DNA from 4 places in the Streptomyces liliiviolaceus genome. Region 2 is predicted to be linked to each of the others. Evidence: riboswitches for the same ligand, from Rfam matches in the RefSeq annotation. Region 2 holds a riboswitch; each other region holds the start of a gene.
What was found. A riboswitch is a leader RNA that binds a small molecule or an ion and turns the genes downstream of it on or off. The one in region 2 is predicted to bind cyclic di-AMP.

Region 1 (4,175 bases), 6.0 Mb from region 2:
GAGCTGGCCACCTGGCGGTTCGCCACCGAACCGCTCAGCGTCGGCGGGCAGGACATCGCCGCCGGTGACCCCGTGCTCGTCGTGCTCGCGGCGGCCGACCGCGACCCCGACCGGTTCGAGAACCCGGACACGCTCGACCTCTCCCGCCGTGACAACCAACACCTCGGTTACGGCCACGGCATCCACTACTGCCTCGGCGCGCCCCTCGCCCGGCTGGAGGGCCAGACCGCGCTGGCCACGCTGCTGACCCGGCTGCCCGACCTGCAACTCGCGGGGGATTCAGCCGATTTGAGGTGGCGCGGCGGGCTCATCATGCGTGGATTGCGCACGCTTCCGGTGGAGTTCACCCCGGTCGCGAAGTCTTGACGGAAGTGCCGACGGCGGTAGCACCGAAGGCGACGGAAGGTGAGACTCCGTCAACTCTGTGATCTTCACGTTATCTACGCTGCACCGACTTGTGACAAGAGTTCGAGTGCCGCTACCTTCACCCATCAATGCGGCAGGTCCGCCCGTCGCAGCAGTCACGAGCACGGCTTTCCGCTGTGTCCGTGCGTATTCCTTGCTGTCACGCGAAAGGCAATCGCATGCTCTCCGGGAACGGCCGTCATCGGCGCCCCCGTCAGGCTCCGGCGCTCCTCGTCGCCGCCGGCGTGGCCGGATCGGCCATCGCGATCCCCCTGCTCGGTGCGAGCGGCGCGAGTGCCGCCAGCGGTACGACCTGGGACGCGGTCGCCGAGTGCGAGAGCGGTGGCTCCTGGAGCGCCGACACGGGCAACGGGCTCTACGGCGGACTCCAGATGAGCCAGGAGACCTGGGAGCAGAACGGTGGCCTCGACTACGCCCCGAGCGCCGACCAGGCCAGCCGTTCGCAGCAGATAGCCGTCGCCGAGAAGATCCTCGCGGACCAGGGGACGGGCGCCTGGGTGACCTGCGGTCTCGTCGCCGGTCTGACGCAGGACTCCGACTCCGCCGGCGTCGACACGGGCCTCGCCGAGGACTCCGCGACCCCGTCGGCCGACGCGGACGCGACGAAGGAGAGCGACAGCGCGAAGTCCGACTCGTCCACGGACAGCGGCTCGAAGTCCGACGACTCCGCCTCGGAGTCACAGAGAACGGACAGCTCGTCCGCGGACACCAAGGCGAAGGGTGACGACTCGGACAAGTCGTCCCAGAACGACGACGCTTCGGCCGACGCGGCCGCGGACAGCTCCGGCCGTCACCGGGGCGGCAGCGCCGAAGAGGTCGACATGGCCCCCCGCGCGGACGACTACGCCGGCCGGCACGCCTCGCGCAGCGACAGCACCTCGCGCGTCCTCGCCGACGAGGGCTCGTACGCGGTCCGTTCCGGGGACAGTCTCTCCAGCATCGCCGACTCCCTTGGCATCGACGGCGGGTGGAGCGAGCTCTATGCCGCGAACAAGGACAGCATCGGCTCCGACCCGGACTTCATCATCCCCGGTCAGCGCCTCGCGGTCGACGGCTGACCGGCACCGAGCAAGTAGTGATCAAGGCGCCGAATCGGGCGAAAAGCAGCGGTAGTTCGCGTTGAATGTCCGATTTGGCGAATTGAGACATGGATCTCAACACCCCTGATCGTCTTTGAATTTCGGCGCGGCCCGTGTTTACGGTCGTGACCGCTCGCCATTGGTGAGCCCCGACGGTCGCACGCCGAATCCTGCCAACGGCCGTACGGGAACAGTCGTCGCGTAAAGCGCCGTAGGCAGGAGCGGGGGACCCAGGTAAGTGCCGGACCCGGTCGTCATGGCCGGGCACGGCTTGGGGTTAAGCCGCGTGACAGCAGTGTCGCGCGGCCGGGCAACTCACTCGGCCCGAACCCGACAGCTCACCTCGCAGGCGTCGGTGAGGGGATCACTTCATGCTGCTTTCGAGCAAGGGCAAGCACCGTCGCCCGTCCAAGGCCACCCGCATCGCCACGCTGGCCGGTGTCACCACCGCCGCCGTCGCCGTCCCGCTGATGGGCGCCACGGGAGCCTCCGCCGCCACCGCGTCCGAGTGGGACGCCGTCGCCCAGTGTGAGTCCGGCGGCAACTGGTCGATCAACACCGGCAACGGCTACTACGGCGGCCTGCAGTTCTCGTCCTCCACCTGGGCCGCGTACGGCGGCAGCTCGTACGCCTCCACCGCCGACCAGGCGTCCAAGTCCCAGCAGATAGCCGTCGCCGAGAAGGTGCTCGCGAGCCAGGGCAAGGGTGCCTGGCCGAGCTGCGGCGTGGGCCTGTCCGGCGCCTCGACCGGTGGCTCCACCGCCCCGTCGGGCTCCGGCGACTCCAGCGGCTCCAACCAGAGCACCACGCAGCCGCAGCAGAACTCGCAGTCCTCCGAGGAGCGCGCCTCGCGTTCGCAGGAGCGTCCCGCGACGAAGAAGACCGTCGAGACCCCGACCGGCAAGAAGGTCAAGAAGGGCGACGGCGAGTACAAGGTCGTCAAGGGCGACACCCTCAGCGAGATCGCCGACAAGAAGAACGTCAAGGGCGGCTGGGCGAAGCTGTACAAGCTCAACGACGACATCGTCGACGACGCCGACTTCATCTTCCCGGGTCAGCAGCTGCACCTCAGCTGACGGCGGCCGCACCACGGCCGGCCCGCCGCCGGCGCTCGCGTCCCCACGTGGGCGGTTGTGGACATCACCTCCGGTCGAGGCACTGGCCGCTCGGCCTCGACCGGACGTCCGGTCCACATCCGAATCGCGACTGAACCACAGCGCCCTCACATCCGTGTCCTTCATAGTGGAGGTCTCGTGAGGGTCACCCCCGTCCCCCACGGGCTCCCCGCTCCGGTGCGTGTTCCCCCGTACGCACCGGGGCGGGGCTTTTTTGTGCCCGATCTTTTCGTCCGTGTCTTTGTTCCGTTCGGAAACAATTTCCTCTCGGTTCTGTCCAGGGGGCGGTCGAGGGCTGGCCGATCCCCGGCAGCCGGTTAGGCTCATCCCGCGGGGCCACCAGGCCTGCGCGCAACCGGGCCTCCGGCCCGGCACAGCTTGTGTCACATCCCAGAAGGAGATGCTCGTGCCGTCCATCGACGTCGTCGTAGCCCGGGAAATCCTGGACTCCCGAGGCAACCCCACGGTCGAGGTCGAGGTCGGCCTCGACGACGGCAGCACGGGTCGTGCCGCCGTTCCGTCCGGCGCCTCCACCGGTGCCTTCGAAGCAGTCGAGCTCCGTGACGGAGACCCCAACCGCTACCTCGGCAAGGGTGTCGAGAAGGCCGTCCTCGCCGTCATCGAGCAGATCGGTCCGGAGCTCGTCGGCTACGACGCCACCGAGCAGCGCCTCATCGACCAGGCGATGATCGACCTGGACGCCACCGACAACAAGGGCTCGCTCGGCGCCAACGCCATCCTCGGCGTCTCCCTCGCCGTCGCGCACGCCGCCTCCGAGGCCAGCGACCTGCCGCTCTTCCGCTACCTCGGCGGACCGAACGCGCACCTGCTGCCCGTCCCGATGATGAACATCCTGAACGGCGGGTCGCACGCCGACTCGAACGTCGACATCCAGGAGTTCATGATCGCCCCGATCGGCGCGGAGTCCTTCTCCGAGGCCGTGCGCTGGGGCGCCGAGGTCTACCACACCCTCAAGAAGGTCCTGAAGAGCCGCGGCCTGTCCACCGGCCTCGGCGACGAGGGCGGCTTCGCCCCGAACCTCGGCTCCAACCGCGAGGCACTCGACCTCATCGTCGAGGCCATCAAGGAAGCCGGCTACACCCCCGGCGAGCAGGTCGCCCTCGCGCTCGACGTCGCCGCGTCCGAGTTCTACAAGGACGGCAAGTACGAGTTCGAGGGCAAGTCCCGCTCGGCCGCCGAGATGACCGAGTACTACGAGGAGCTCGTCTCCGCGTACCCGCTGGTCTCCATCGAGGACCCGCTGTACGAGGACGACTGGGCCGGCTGGAACGTCATCACCGAGAAGCTGGGCTCCAAGGTCCAGATCGTCGGCGACGACCTCTTCGTCACCAACCCCGAGCGCCTCGCCCGCGGCATCGAGGAGGGCTCCGCCAACGCCCTGCTGGTCAAGGTCAACCAGATCGGTTCGCTGACCGAGACCCTCGACGCCGTCGAGATGGCCCAGCGCAACGGCTTCAAGTGCATGATGTCCCACCGCTCCGGCGAGACCGAGGACGTCACCATCGCCGACCTCGCCGTCGCGGTGAACTGCGGC
Region 2 (4,175 bases):
CGAGGAGTACCCGGTCGAGGGCGGCCCCCGCTTCGTACGGCCCGCCCTCTCCGTGCGCACACCCGAGAGGCGCGGCACCGAATGGCGCTTCGAGGGGTACGAGACCGCCGGCGGAGAGGCGGCAGGAGGAGCCGGCGATGACGAGCTGCGGCTGCGGTTCTCCGACTCCGGGCTCGGCATCACGCTGCACTACCGGATGCGGGCCGGCACCGACGTCGTCGAGCGCTGGGTGACCCTCGCCAACGAGGGGCCCGCCCTGGAGGTGCTGCGCGCCGACTCCGCGACCTGGACACTGCCGCAGCGCGACGGGTGGCGGCTGTCCCAGCTGCACGGACGGTGGGCGGCCGAGTCCCGGCTCGTGCGTTCCGAGCTCACGTACGGCGAGAAGATCATCGGCAGCCGGCGCGGACACACCGGGCACCAGCATCTGCCGTGGGTCGCCCTGGACGCGGACGGTACGGCGACCGAGGAGCTGGGCGAGGTCTACGGCTGCGCGCTCGCCTGGTCGGGTACCTGGCGGATCGCGGTGGCCCAACTGCCCGACGCGCGCGTGCAGATCACCGGCGGGGCCGGGTACGACGACTCGGGCCTGCTGCGGCTGGAGCCGGGGGAGACCTTCGTCACCCCCGTCTTCGCGGGGCTGTGGAGCGACGGCGGCTTCGGCGGGGCGAGCCGCGCCTGGCACGCGTACCAGCGCGCGTACGTGATCCCGGACGCGGAGCAGGACCGGCCCGTGCTCTACAACTCCTGGGAGGCCACGGAGTTCGACATCTCCGAGGAGCAGCAGCGGGCGCTCGCCCGCCGGGCCGCCGAGGCCGGTGTCGAGCTGTTCGTGGTCGACGACGGCTGGTTCGGGGCGCGCACCAGCGACCGGGCCGGCCTCGGCGACTGGACGGTCAACCCGGACCGCTTCCCGGGCGGGCTGAAGCCGCTCGGCGACCACGTGCACGGGCTCGGGATGCAGTTCGGCATCTGGGTCGAGCCCGAGATGGTCAACCCCGACAGCGAGCTGTACCGCGCGCACCCGGACTGGGTGCAGTTCCAGCCGGGACGGAAACGGACGGAACTGCGCAATCAGCTCGTGCTCAACCTCGCCCGCGAGGACGTCCAGGAATACCTGTGGGAACAGCTCGACGCGCTGCTCTCCAGTGCGCCGATCGACTACGTGAAGTGGGACTTCAACCGCGCCTTCACGGATGCGGGCTGGCCCGGCGAGGCCTATCCGCAGCGGCTGTGGGTGGACCATGTGCACGCCCTGTACAAGCTGTTGGACCGGCTGCGGGCGGCCCACCCGGGCGTCGCCTTCGAGTCCTGCTCGGGCGGCGGCGGCCGGATCGACCTCGGGATCATGGCGCGTACGGACCAGGTGTGGACCTCCGACAACACGGACCCGCTCGACCGGCTCGCCATCCAGCACGGCTTCAGTCAGGTGCATCCCGCGCGGGCCATGGCCGCCTGGGTCACCGACAGCCCGAACACCCAGCTCAACGGACGTGTCAGCTCGCTGCGCTTCCGGTTCGTGAGCGCGATGGCCGGGGTGCTCGGCGTCGGCGGCGACCTCACCCGCTGGACCGGGGAGGAACTGGCCGAGGCGCGGACCTGGGTGGAGCTCTACAAGGAGATCAGGCCCGTCGTGCAGCGCGGTGAGCTCCATCGGCTGCGGGCGCCGCAGGGCGGACTCAGCGCCGTCCAGTACGTCCGTGACGGCGAGGTCGTCCTCCTCGCCTGGCTCCAGGCCCAGCACTACGGCGAGCCCGCCCTGCCGGTGAGGCTGCGGGGACTCGATCCGTCGGCATCGTACGAATGCCTCGAAACGGGCGAAGTCCATCGGGGTGCGGTGCTGTTGCATCACGGGCTGCGGACGGGGCTGCGCGGGGATCTCGATGCCGCAGTTATCCGCCTGCGTCGCATCTGACTGTTGTGTCCGTAATGGAGCCTTCGTTCCAACTCGCGCCGGAGTGAAGGCTCCTGGAGCGGTCCTGGGTGAGCAGCGTCATATCCGTGACGTTCCGCTGTCGCCATGCTCACGTAAGTCCGCTTTGTTTTCAGGGCTTTGATAAACGAGGGACGGCCCGCATTCACACAGGGTGACCGGTAATTCGGTCGAGGATCAAGAAAACGGGGCACACAGGAAACCCTCAAGCTTGTTCCCGCCTCTTCATGTCGCTTACGTTCACCTCCAATCCGGACGGACGCCCAATCCTGCCGCCGCCCGGAATCCGCACACTCACCCGTATGTGGCAGGAGCGGGGGACCCACAGGTAGTACGCCTGTTCCGGTCTCCGGAACGGCTTGGGGTTAAGTCGTGCGAAAGCGCGGCCGGGCATCTCCAGCTCGCACCCGACAGCTCACCTCGCAGGCGCCGGAGAGGAATTCGTCATGCCCGCGAAGGGTAAGCACCGCCGTCCCAAGTCCCCGCGTTTCTCCCGTTCCATGGCCGTGGCCGGCACCGGGGGCGCGGCTCTCGCCCTCCCGCTGCTCGGCGCCACCGGAGCGCACGCCGCGACCCCGCAGTCCGCCGCCGACTCCGTGGCGGGCGCCGCGAACGTCTCGACCGTCGCGAGCAACTCCGCCGCCGCCGCTCCGACCGCCGAGAAGCAGGCCGGGGCGAAGGCGGACGCGAAGAAGGTCACGACCAGGACGTACTCCGTGCGTTCGGGCGACTCCCTGTCGAAGATCGCCGACACGCAGGACGTCAGCGGTGGCTGGAAGAAGCTGTACTCGGACAACCGCACGTCCATCGGCGGCGACCCGTCCCTCATCCACCCGGGCCTGAAGCTCGCCCTCGGCGGCAAGGCCACGGCGTCGAGCTCCGACTCCACCGCCTCCAAGTCGTCCGGCAAGGCCGCCGACAAGCCCGCGGCCAAGAAGACGACCACGGCGTCCAAGGCGGCGGACACCTCGACGGCCACCGGCTTCACGCTGCCGGTCTCGGGGGCGTCCATCGGCACCTCGTACAAGATGTCGGGCAGCATGTGGTCCAGCGGCTACCACACCGGTGTCGACTTCGTGGTGCCCACCGGTACCGCGCTCAAGTCCGTCGGCGCGGGCACGGTCGTCTCCGCCGGATGGGGCGGCGCGTACGGCAACCAGGTCGTCATCCAGCTCGCCGACGGCCACTACGCCCAGTACGCCCACCTGTCCTCCCTCTCCGTCTCGGCCGGCCAGACCGTGACCGGCGGACAGCAGGTCGGCCTCTCGGGTGCCACGGGCAACGTCACCGGCCCGCACCTGCACTTCGAGATCCGCACCACCCCGGACTACGGCTCGGACGTGGACCCGCTGGCGTACCTGCGCGCCAAGGGCGTCTCCGTCTGACGCCGTCCGACGTCAACTGACACGGTCTGACGCCTGCGGGTGTCGACCGATGTGCATCTCCGAAGGCCGGACCCGGTGATCCCCGGGGTCCGGCCTTCGGCATGTCCCGGGCCGGACGGCCGACAGGGACGGGGGCGTCTCAGGCCCCCGGATCGTTCAGGGTGCGCACGAACTGATCCGTGAGCTGCTCGGTGTCGAGGCCGTCCGCGCTGCGCCCGGTCAGGATGTGGAAGAAGGGCGGGCCGATCAGCAGTGCGGTCGCCTGTTCGAGCGAGAGGGCGGTGCCGCTCGGCTTCCGCGCCGCCTCCACGACCTCCGCGGCGCTCTCCCCGAGGATGTCGCGGGACGCGAGCAGCGCGGCGACCTCCGCGTCGTGCTGGGCCTCGCCCATGAGGGCACGGTAGGCCGCACCCGCGTCCGAGTGGGCCAGGAAGGCCACGAGGGCGTCGAGATAGGCCTTGACGTCCTTGCGGGGATCACCGCTGCGGGGCACGGACAGTTCCTGCCGGGCGTCGATGGCGCTGGCCTCGTAGAGCACCTCCGCCTTGTTCGACCACCAGCGGTACACGGTCTGCCGGCCCACGCCCGCCCGCTCGGCGATGCCCTTCATCGTCAGGGCCGCGTACCCCACCTCCACCAGCAGGTCGTCGACGGCGTGCAGCACGGCGGCCCGTGCGCTCTCACTGCGGGGCCGTCCGCGGCCGCTTCCATCCACCATGCGGCAACTCTATACGAGGCACAGTGTCTCGTATGTGTTACCTTTACGGTGCACGGTGACTCGGAAATGAGTGCCCGCCTTGCCTCGCCCTGTCCCGGGAGGGGCTGCCCGGTCCGCCGGGCGGTGTCCGGCCGTGCTT
Region 3 (4,175 bases), 4.5 Mb from region 2:
GGACATCCGCGTTCCCCTCGCGGACGGAACCAAGCTCTACGCGCGCGTGTGGCGTCCCGTCACCGAAGAACCCGTACCGGCACTGCTCGAATACCTCCCCTACCGGCTGACCGACTGGACCGCCCCGCGCGACTGGCAGCGCCACCCCTGGTACGCGGGCCACGGCTACGCCTCCGTGCGCGTGGACGTCCGCGGGCACGGCAACTCCGAGGGCCTGCCGGGCGACGAGTACTCCGCGACGGAACTGGCCGACGGGGTCGAGGTCGTCGAGTGGCTCGCCGCCCGGCCCTGGTGCTCCGGCAAGGTCGGTATGTTCGGCATCTCCTGGGGCGGCTTCAACTCCCTCCAGATCGCGGCCCTCGCACCCGAACCGCTCAAGGCCGTCGTCACGGTCTGCTCGTCGGACGACCGCTACGACAACGACGTGCACTACATGGGTGGTTCCGTACTCGCCGTCGACATGCACGCGTGGGCGGCGACCATGCTCGCGTTCGTGGCGCGCCCGCCCGATCCCGCATACGTGGGCGGGTCCTGGCGCGATCTGTGGGTGCAACGACTGGAGTCCGTCGATCCGTTCCTGCACACCTGGCTCGCCCACCAGACGAGGGACGAGCAGTGGCGCCGCGGCAGCGTCTGCGAGGACTACTCGGCCATCCGGGCGGCCGTGCTCGCGGTCGGCGGCTGGCACGACCCGTACCGGGACACCGTGCTGCGCCTCGTGGAACACCTCCCGCCGGACCGCGTACGCGGCCTGATCGGGCCCTGGTCGCACCAGTACCCCGACCGGGGGCTGCCGCCGGGCCCCGCCATCGGCTTCCTCCAGGAGACGCTGCGCTGGTGGGACCACTGGCTGAAGGACACCGGGACCGGGACCGGCACCGAGACCGACACCGGCTCCGACAGCGACAGCGACAGCGGCTCCGGCTCCGGCTCCGGCTCCGGCTCCGGCTCCGGCTCCGGCTCCAGGGTGATGTCCGAGCCGCTCCTCCGCTCGTACGTCAGCGACTCGCACCCTCCCGCGACGGTGTACCCGGTACTGCCCGGCCGCTGGGTCGGCGATCCCGCCTGGCCCTCCCCCCTGGTCGCCCACGTCCCGTACGCGCTCCAGGGCGCCCCCGTGGTGGTGCGCTCCCCCCAGCACACCGGGCTGGACGCCGGCCGCTTCTTCCCCTTCGGCAACGACGCGGACCTGCCGCCGGACCAGCGGGAGGAGGACGCGCGGTCGGTGTGCTTCGAGTTCGAGGTCCCGGAGGAGATCTGGGTACTGGGCCGCCCGCGCGTGCGCCTGAGGCTCACCTCGCCGGTGAAACGTGGACATGTAGTGGCCCGTCTGTGCGACGTGGCACCCGACGGCTCCTCGACCCTGGTCACCCGAGGAGTCCTGAACCTGACAGCCCGTCACGGCCGTGACCAGGTGGTCCCCTGGGAACCGGACTCTACGGAGGATGTGCTCTTCGAACTGAACGGCATCGGCCACGCCTTCCCGCCGGGCCATCGCATCCGGCTCGCCGTCTCCTCCGCGTACTGGCCATGGATCTGGCCCCAGCCTGGCTCGGAGGCGGGCTTCACCCTCACCCCGTCGGGCAGCGTGCTGGAACTCCCGCTCCGCGCCCAGGAGTCGGACCCCGCCATCGTCTTCGAGGAACCGGAGCAGTCGGCTCCGCTGGGCGTGAACTTCCCCGCCACACTGGACGAGCCGCGCCCCGAACGCCTCGTGGTCCGCGATGTCGCCAAGGGTGAATGGCGCCTGGAAGTGGATCCGCGGTACGGCGGCACCCGTGTCTATCCGGACGGTCTCGAATTCACCGAGGACGCGCTGGAGACATACACGATCAATGAGGCGGACCCGTTGTCCGCGCACACCAGGTCCGACTGGTCCGTCCGGCTGCACCGGCCGGAAATGCCGTGGGACGCGAGCGTCGAGACACACTCCGAAATCACCTGCGACGAGACGGACTTCATCACCTCGAACGAAGTGATCTGCAAGGACGGCGACGAAGTGGTGTTCCACCGCACCTGGGAGAAACGGATTCCGCGTACGGCGGGTTGAGCCGGGCCGAGTTCGCCGAGTTCGCCTGCCCCTGGAACCGCCCACGGCGACCGGCATCCCGCCCGCATTCGGCGTCGACAGAATATTGCGTATCACCTTTTTTATGGACATTGGCCGCCCGCGCCAGTGAATTGAGTCACGCCCGCGCGAAGTGATCGTTTTTCCGGTCCCGCCGATTTCCCTTTGCGGAAAGCAAGTTGAACTTCGCCTTCCGCTTTGATCAAGAGATATTCGCCCGACATGGCAGTTCAAAGCCGTCGCTGCGCGAATTCGGGGCTTGTTCACGGCATGTGCTCTCGCATACGTTCACGTCACTCCGGACGGATCGCCTAATCCTGCCGCCGCCCGGAAATCCCAGTCATCCATTCACTCGCGTACGGCAGGAGCGGGGGACCCAGGTAAGCCGCCGGACCGGAAATCGGAACGGCTAGGGGTCAAGTCGCGCACACCACGCGGCCGGGCATCTCCAGTCCGAACCCGACAGCTCACCTCGCAGGCGCCGGAGAGGACATTCGCCATGCCCGCACGAGGCAAGCACCGCCGCCCCAGAAACAGCACCCTCACCCGTGGCATCGTCGCCGCCGGGACGGGCGGAGCCGCGCTCGCGCTCCCCCTCGTGGGGGCCACCGGCGCCCAGGCCGCCACCCCGAACGCGGTCCCGCAGGTCTCGCTGGTCACCTACAAGGTGGTCGAGGGCGACACCCTGTCCAAGATCGCCAAGGCGCACACCACGGGCGACTGGAAGAAGCTGTACAAGGCCAACCGCGCGGTCATCGGCGACGACCCGTCGACCATTCGGCCGGGCCTGAAGCTGACCGTGGGCACGAAGAACGGCGGGACCTCGGCGAAGACCGCCACGGCGTCCAAGGCCTCCACGGCGTCCGCCGTCACCCCTGCCTCGGCGAAGACCTACACGGACGACCTCGACGGCTGGATCAGGGAGTCGCTGGACGTCATGGCCCAGCAGGGCATCCCGGGCACCTACGACGGCATCCACCGCAACATCATCCGCGAGTCGTCGGGCAACCCGCAGGCCATGAACAACTGGGACTCCAACGCGGTCGCCGGTACGCCGTCGAAGGGGCTCCTGCAGGTCATCGACCCGACCTTCTCGGCGTACCACGTGACCGGTACGTCGCTGGACCCCTTCGACCCGGTCGCCAACATCACGGCGGCGTGCAACTACGCCGCCGCGCGCTACGGCTCGATCGACAACGTCTTCGGCGCCTACTGACCGACGCCCGAGCGGGCCCCCGGACCGGCCTGCCGGCCGACCCGGGGGCCCGTCCGGTCGGTGCGGTCGGTGCGGTCGGTGCGGTCGGTGCGGTCGGTGCGGTCGGTGGAGAACATGCGCTCCAGGACCACCGCGATGCCGTCGTCCTCGTTCGAGAGGGTGATCTCGTCGGCGACGGACTTGAGTTCGGGATGCGCGTTGGCCATGGCGACCCCGCGCGCCGCCCAGTCGAACATCGGGATGTCGTTCGGCATGTCCCCGAAGGCGATGGTCTGCGCCGACGTCAGGCCCAGCCGGCCGGCGGCGAGGGCGAGGCCCGTGGCCTTCGTGATGCCGCATGGCTGGAGTTCGACGGTACCGGGCCCGGACATCGTCACGGTGGCGAGGGAACCGACCGCTCCACGGGCGGCGGACGCCAACTCGTCGTCGGAGAGCAGGGGATGCCGCAGCAGCACCTTACTGATGGGCCGGGTCCAGAGGTCGTCGCGCCGCGGCACCCGTACCGCCGGCAGCGTCGGGTGGGGCATCTCGTAACCCGGCTCGATGAGCGTGAGTCCGTCGACGCCGTCCTGGTCGACGGCCGCGTACACCTCACCGACCTCCGCCTCGATCTTGCCGAGAGCCACCTCGGCCAGCTCACGTTCCAGTGTGACGGACCACACCATGCGGTCCGCGCCGGCGTCGTACAACTGCGCGCCCTGTCCGCACACCGCGAGCCCCTGGCTGCCGAGTTCGTCCAGCAGTGGCCGTACGCGCGGAGCGGGGCGCCCCGTCACGACGAGGTGCCGGGCGCCTGCCCCGACCGCCATCGCCAGCGCCGCGCGCGACCGGTCCGAGAGGGTGTCGTCGCCGCGCAGCAGCGTCCCGTCCAGGTCAGTGGCGATGAGTGAA
Region 4 (4,175 bases), 5.4 Mb from region 2:
CCGCGTGGCGCGAGCCCGACACCTTCGTGGCCGCCGCCGACGGGAACGGCCTGCTCGCGGCCGAGGGCGCCGACGTCGTCGTACTCCCGGAGCACGAGAGCGCGGCCAAGGCGCCCAACCGCCACCTGAACTGAGACCGACATCTAACGGTGTGCTTCGCGTCCCGCGCATGGCGTACACTGGTTTCAACGACGCGGGGTGGAGCAGCTCGGTAGCTCGCTGGGCTCATAACCCAGAGGTCGCAGGTTCAAATCCTGTCCCCGCTACTGAAGGCCTGAGGCCGGAATCCAATGGATTCCGGCCTCAGGTGTTTTACCTTCCCCTGTGCCGTCCCCGCGCCCGCGCTCACTCGCCCGGTCCCCGTCCGCTCGCCCCGTCCCGCCGGTCCCTGAACCCTGGACGGAGCGAGGTGGTCGAGGGCAGGAGACACGTGATCGGGCGTCGAGCGGTCGAGCAGCGGTCGCCGGGCTCCGCCGGGCCTCAGCCGGACAGGCGTACCGGCCTGTATCCCCGTACCCGCGCGGTCGTCCGCGTGCTGCCGGCGCTGCTGATCGTCGCGGGCGTCTTCTACGACGTCCTCACCCCGCAGTACTTCACCGCCGCGCCCTTCCTCTCGGCCGCATCGCTCGTCGCCGCGCCCCTGCTGTCGCTCGGCGCCACCGTGTGGACGGGCGTCGCGGGGACGGCGGCCATGATCCTGGTGACCGTGCGGTTCGCCGTCGACGCCAGCGGGATCACCGAGATCGCCACCGTGGCGACGGTCGCCTGCCTCGCCGTCGTCATCAACCGGCTCGTGAGCCTCGGCAACGCCCGCCTCGCCTCCGCCCACGAGATCGCCGAGGCCGCCCAGCGGGCCGTCCTGCCCGAACCCGCCGCGCGCACCGGCGGCCTCGACCTCGCGGTCCGGTACGTGGCCGCGCAGACCGACGCGCTCATCGGCGGCGACCTCTACGCCGTGCAGGACACCCCGCACGGCGTACGGCTCGTCGTGGGCGATGTCAGGGGGAAGGGCATGGGCGCGGTCGCCGCCGTGGCCGTCGTCATCGGGGCCTTCCGGGAGGCCGCCGAACAGGAGAGCACCCTGGAGGCCGTCGCCCAGCGGCTGGAGCGGTCGCTGATGCGCGAAGGGGTGCGGCGCGACAGCGTCGAGGTCTTCGAGGGCTTCATCACCGCCGTGCTCGCCGAGATCCCGCACGGCGCCCAGCGCGTACGGCTCGTCAACCGCGGCCATCCCGGACCGCTCCTGCTGCGCGGCGACGGGACCGTACGCACGCTCGCCGCTGCGGAACCCGCGCTGCCGCTCGGAATGGGCGACCTGGGCGCCTGGCCCGACCGCGTGCAGGAGGAGGAGTTCCCGGGCGGGGCCATGCTGCTCTTCCACACGGACGGGCTGTCCGAGGCCCGGGACGGGCGGGGCGTGTTCTTCGACCCGGCGGCTCGGCTGTCCGGGCGCCGGTTCGCCGGCCCCGACGCCCTGCTCGGCGAACTGGTGGACGACGTGGTCCGGTACACCGGGGGCGGCGGTACGGACGACATGGCGCTGCTCGCCGTCCGGCGGCCGTGAGGGCACCGGGACGTCTTCCCGGCCCTCGCCGCACCTATATCACCTGCAGTAGTCGAACGACGCCCCTGCGCATAACAACTGACACACCGTCAACAAAAACGGTACCTGTGAATGACGATCAACTCGCCCGATTTACCCCGCTCGCAGCGTTTAAGTCCAGGCCAGCAGCCGTAACGATCATCAGGAACAGCTTGGAATCCGGTGCCTGAGTCTATTAACGTTCGATAACGCAGCGCGGTGTCCCAGCCGTCACAAGAGACGGCTCCGTGCGCACGCGCCGAATCCCGCAAGGGAACCGGGGAACCACCTACATGGGGTGAATCGCGTGTCTTTCGTGGTGGTGAACACCGCGGTTGACGCGCGTAGGAGACCTTCCTGCTCCGAACCCGTCAGCTAACCCGGTAGGCGAGAAGGAAGGAAAGGAGCGCGCCCACGTGGCGTTCAACAGGCCTGCCCCCACACCCTCGTTCATGCCTGACGAGGTGACGGGAGAGACCTCGGGCGAGAAGAAGCCCGACACCTTCGCCTTCGGCGCCCGTACGGCGGACGAGCCCTGGGAGCCCTGGAATCCCAGCGCTGAGACCGTCGTTCCGGTTCGCGGCAAGCACCGCGTCGCCAAGCAGCGTGGCGGGGGACTCGCCCGCAGCTCCACCGTTCTGGGCGTCGGTGTCATAGCCGCCGTCGGCGCGGGCGGCATGGCCTCCGCGCAGACCGGCAAGCCGCCGGTGTCGATCTCGATCCCCGACCTGCCGAACGTCGGCTCGCTGATCTCCGACGACGAGGCCCCCGAGGGTTCCAGCACGGCGCTCACCGCCGCCGGCCTCACCGAGGCCGACGCCGAGGAGGGCAACGCCGACGCCGGCGAGGCCCTGCGCTCGCGCATCATGCTCCAGGCCGAACTCCAGCAGGACCAGGTCGACCGCGACGCCCAGGCGGCCGCCGAGGCCGCCGCCGCGAAGAAGGCCGCCGCGCTCGCGGCCAAGGAGCAGGACGCGGCGAAGGCCAAGGCCGCCGCCGCGAAGGCGAAGAAGGAGGAGGAGGCCAAGGCGAAGGCCGAGGCCGCGCGCCTCGCCGAGCTGGCCAAGCAGTTCACACTGCCCACCTCCTCGTACACGATCACCTCCACCTTCGGGCAGTCCGGCTCGCTGTGGTCCTCCGGTCAGCACACGGGTCTAGACTTCGCCGCTCCCACGGGTACCCCGATCAAGGCCATTCACAGCGGCACGATCACCGAGGCGGGCTGGAGCGGCTCGTACGGCTACCGCACGGTCCTCACGCTCGACGACGGTACGGAGCTCTGGTACGCCCACCAGTCGTCGATCGGCGTCAGTGTCGGGCAGAAGGTCAGCACGGGCGAGGTCATCGGGCGCGTGGGTGCCACCGGAAACGTCACCGGGGCGCACCTCCACCTGGAGGTCCACACGGCCGGCGGCACCGGGATCGACCCGATGGCCTGGCTGCGCGGCAACGGCCTCAACCCGTAAGCGGGCCGGTCCCCGCGTAAGCAGGTCCCCGCGGCGTCGTGAGGTTGTGGCGTCGTGAGGTTGTGGCGTCGTGAGGTTGTGTCGCGAGGTATGGAATACGGCCGTCCGGTCCGGCCGTTGGTTTTGGCATGACTTCTCTTCGCAGGCTGGGTTCGTCCGACCTTGAGGTGTTTCCGCTCGCCCTGGGCGGCAACGTCTTCGGCTGGACCGCCGACCGCGCCGACTCCTTCGCCGTGCTCGACGCGTACACGGCCGCCGGCGGGAACTTCGTGGACACCGCCGACGCGTACTCGGCCTGGGCGCCGGGCAACGGGGGCGGTGTGTCCGAGACCGTCATCGGCGAGTGGCTGACCGCGCGCGGCAACCGCGCCGACGTCCTCATCGCCACGAAGGTCGGCGCGCATCCCTCGTACAAGGGCCTGTCCCCGGCGAACGTGAAGGCCGCGGCCGAGGAGTCGCTGCGCCGGCTGCAGACGGACCACATCGACCTCTACTACACCCACTACGACGACCCCTCCGTGCCCGTCGAGGAGATCCTCGGCGCCCTGGACGAGCTCGTACGCTCCGGCAAGGTGCGGGCGATCGCCGCGTCCAACATCTCTCCCGAGCGGCTCCAGGAGTCCCTGGACGCCTCCGACCGCGAGGGGCTCGTGCGGTACGTGGCGCTGCAGGCCCAGTACAGCCTGGTGTCGCGCGACACGTACGAGGGGCCGCTGCAGGACGTCGCCTCGCGGGGCGGACTGGCCGCCGTCCCCTACTACGGGCTCGCCTCGGGCTTCCTCACCGGCAAGTACCGGGCGGGCGCGGAGGTCGACAGCCCGCGGGCCGGTGCGGCGGGCAAGCATCTGGCGTCGGAGCGGGGGCAGCGGGTGCTCACCGCGCTCGACGAGGTCGCCCAGGAGCGCGGCGCCGAACTCGCCACCGTGGCCCTCGCCTGGCTGGCCTCCCGCCCCACGGTCGCCGTCCCCCTGGCCAGCGCCCGCACCCCGTCGCAACTCCCGGCCCTGCTGTCGGTGGCGGACCTCACGCTCACGGACACGGACCTCACGAAGCTGACCCGCGCGTCCGAGTGAGGCGTGGGTCGCGTCGCGGAGGCAGGGGGCGAGGCTTGTGCTTTGAGGAGCGAG

Region 1: another riboswitch for cyclic di-AMP. It lies ahead of J8N05_RS02430 (LysM peptidoglycan-binding domain-containing protein); the one in region 2 lies ahead of J8N05_RS28375 (M23 family metallopeptidase).
Region 3: another riboswitch for cyclic di-AMP. It lies ahead of J8N05_RS09425 (transglycosylase SLT domain-containing protein); the one in region 2 lies ahead of J8N05_RS28375 (M23 family metallopeptidase).
Region 4: another riboswitch for cyclic di-AMP. It lies ahead of J8N05_RS05085 (M23 family metallopeptidase); the one in region 2 lies ahead of J8N05_RS28375 (M23 family metallopeptidase).

Annotation. Positions count from the first base shown of each region.
Region 1 is NZ_JAGPYQ010000001.1:563,946-568,120, reverse strand. Features, by position in the region: gene J8N05_RS02440 (cytochrome P450 family protein) at 1-366, shown strand, start outside; gene J8N05_RS02435 (LysM peptidoglycan-binding domain-containing protein) at 585-1,484, shown strand; cyclic di-AMP (ydaO/yuaA leader) riboswitch at 1,703-1,872, shown strand; gene J8N05_RS02430 (LysM peptidoglycan-binding domain-containing protein) at 1,877-2,581, shown strand; gene eno (phosphopyruvate hydratase) at 3,021-4,175, shown strand, end outside.
Region 2 is NZ_JAGPYQ010000001.1:6,599,441-6,603,615, reverse strand. Features, by position in the region: gene J8N05_RS28380 (alpha-galactosidase) at 1-1,915, shown strand, start outside; cyclic di-AMP (ydaO/yuaA leader) riboswitch at 2,211-2,377, shown strand; gene J8N05_RS28375 (M23 family metallopeptidase) at 2,380-3,318, shown strand; gene J8N05_RS28370 (TetR/AcrR family transcriptional regulator) at 3,458-4,036, opposite strand.
Region 3 is NZ_JAGPYQ010000001.1:2,136,395-2,140,569, reverse strand. Features, by position in the region: gene J8N05_RS09430 (CocE/NonD family hydrolase) at 1-2,050, shown strand, start outside; cyclic di-AMP (ydaO/yuaA leader) riboswitch at 2,412-2,564, shown strand; gene J8N05_RS09425 (transglycosylase SLT domain-containing protein) at 2,568-3,284, shown strand; gene J8N05_RS09420 (HAD family hydrolase) at 3,278-4,175, opposite strand, start outside.
Region 4 is NZ_JAGPYQ010000001.1:1,171,713-1,175,887, reverse strand. Features, by position in the region: gene J8N05_RS05100 (dihydrofolate reductase family protein) at 1-134, shown strand, start outside; tRNA gene J8N05_RS05095 (tRNA-Met) at 193-266, shown strand; gene J8N05_RS05090 (PP2C family protein-serine/threonine phosphatase) at 431-1,564, shown strand; cyclic di-AMP (ydaO/yuaA leader) riboswitch at 1,830-1,987, shown strand; gene J8N05_RS05085 (M23 family metallopeptidase) at 1,999-3,048, shown strand; gene J8N05_RS05080 (aldo/keto reductase) at 3,177-4,121, shown strand.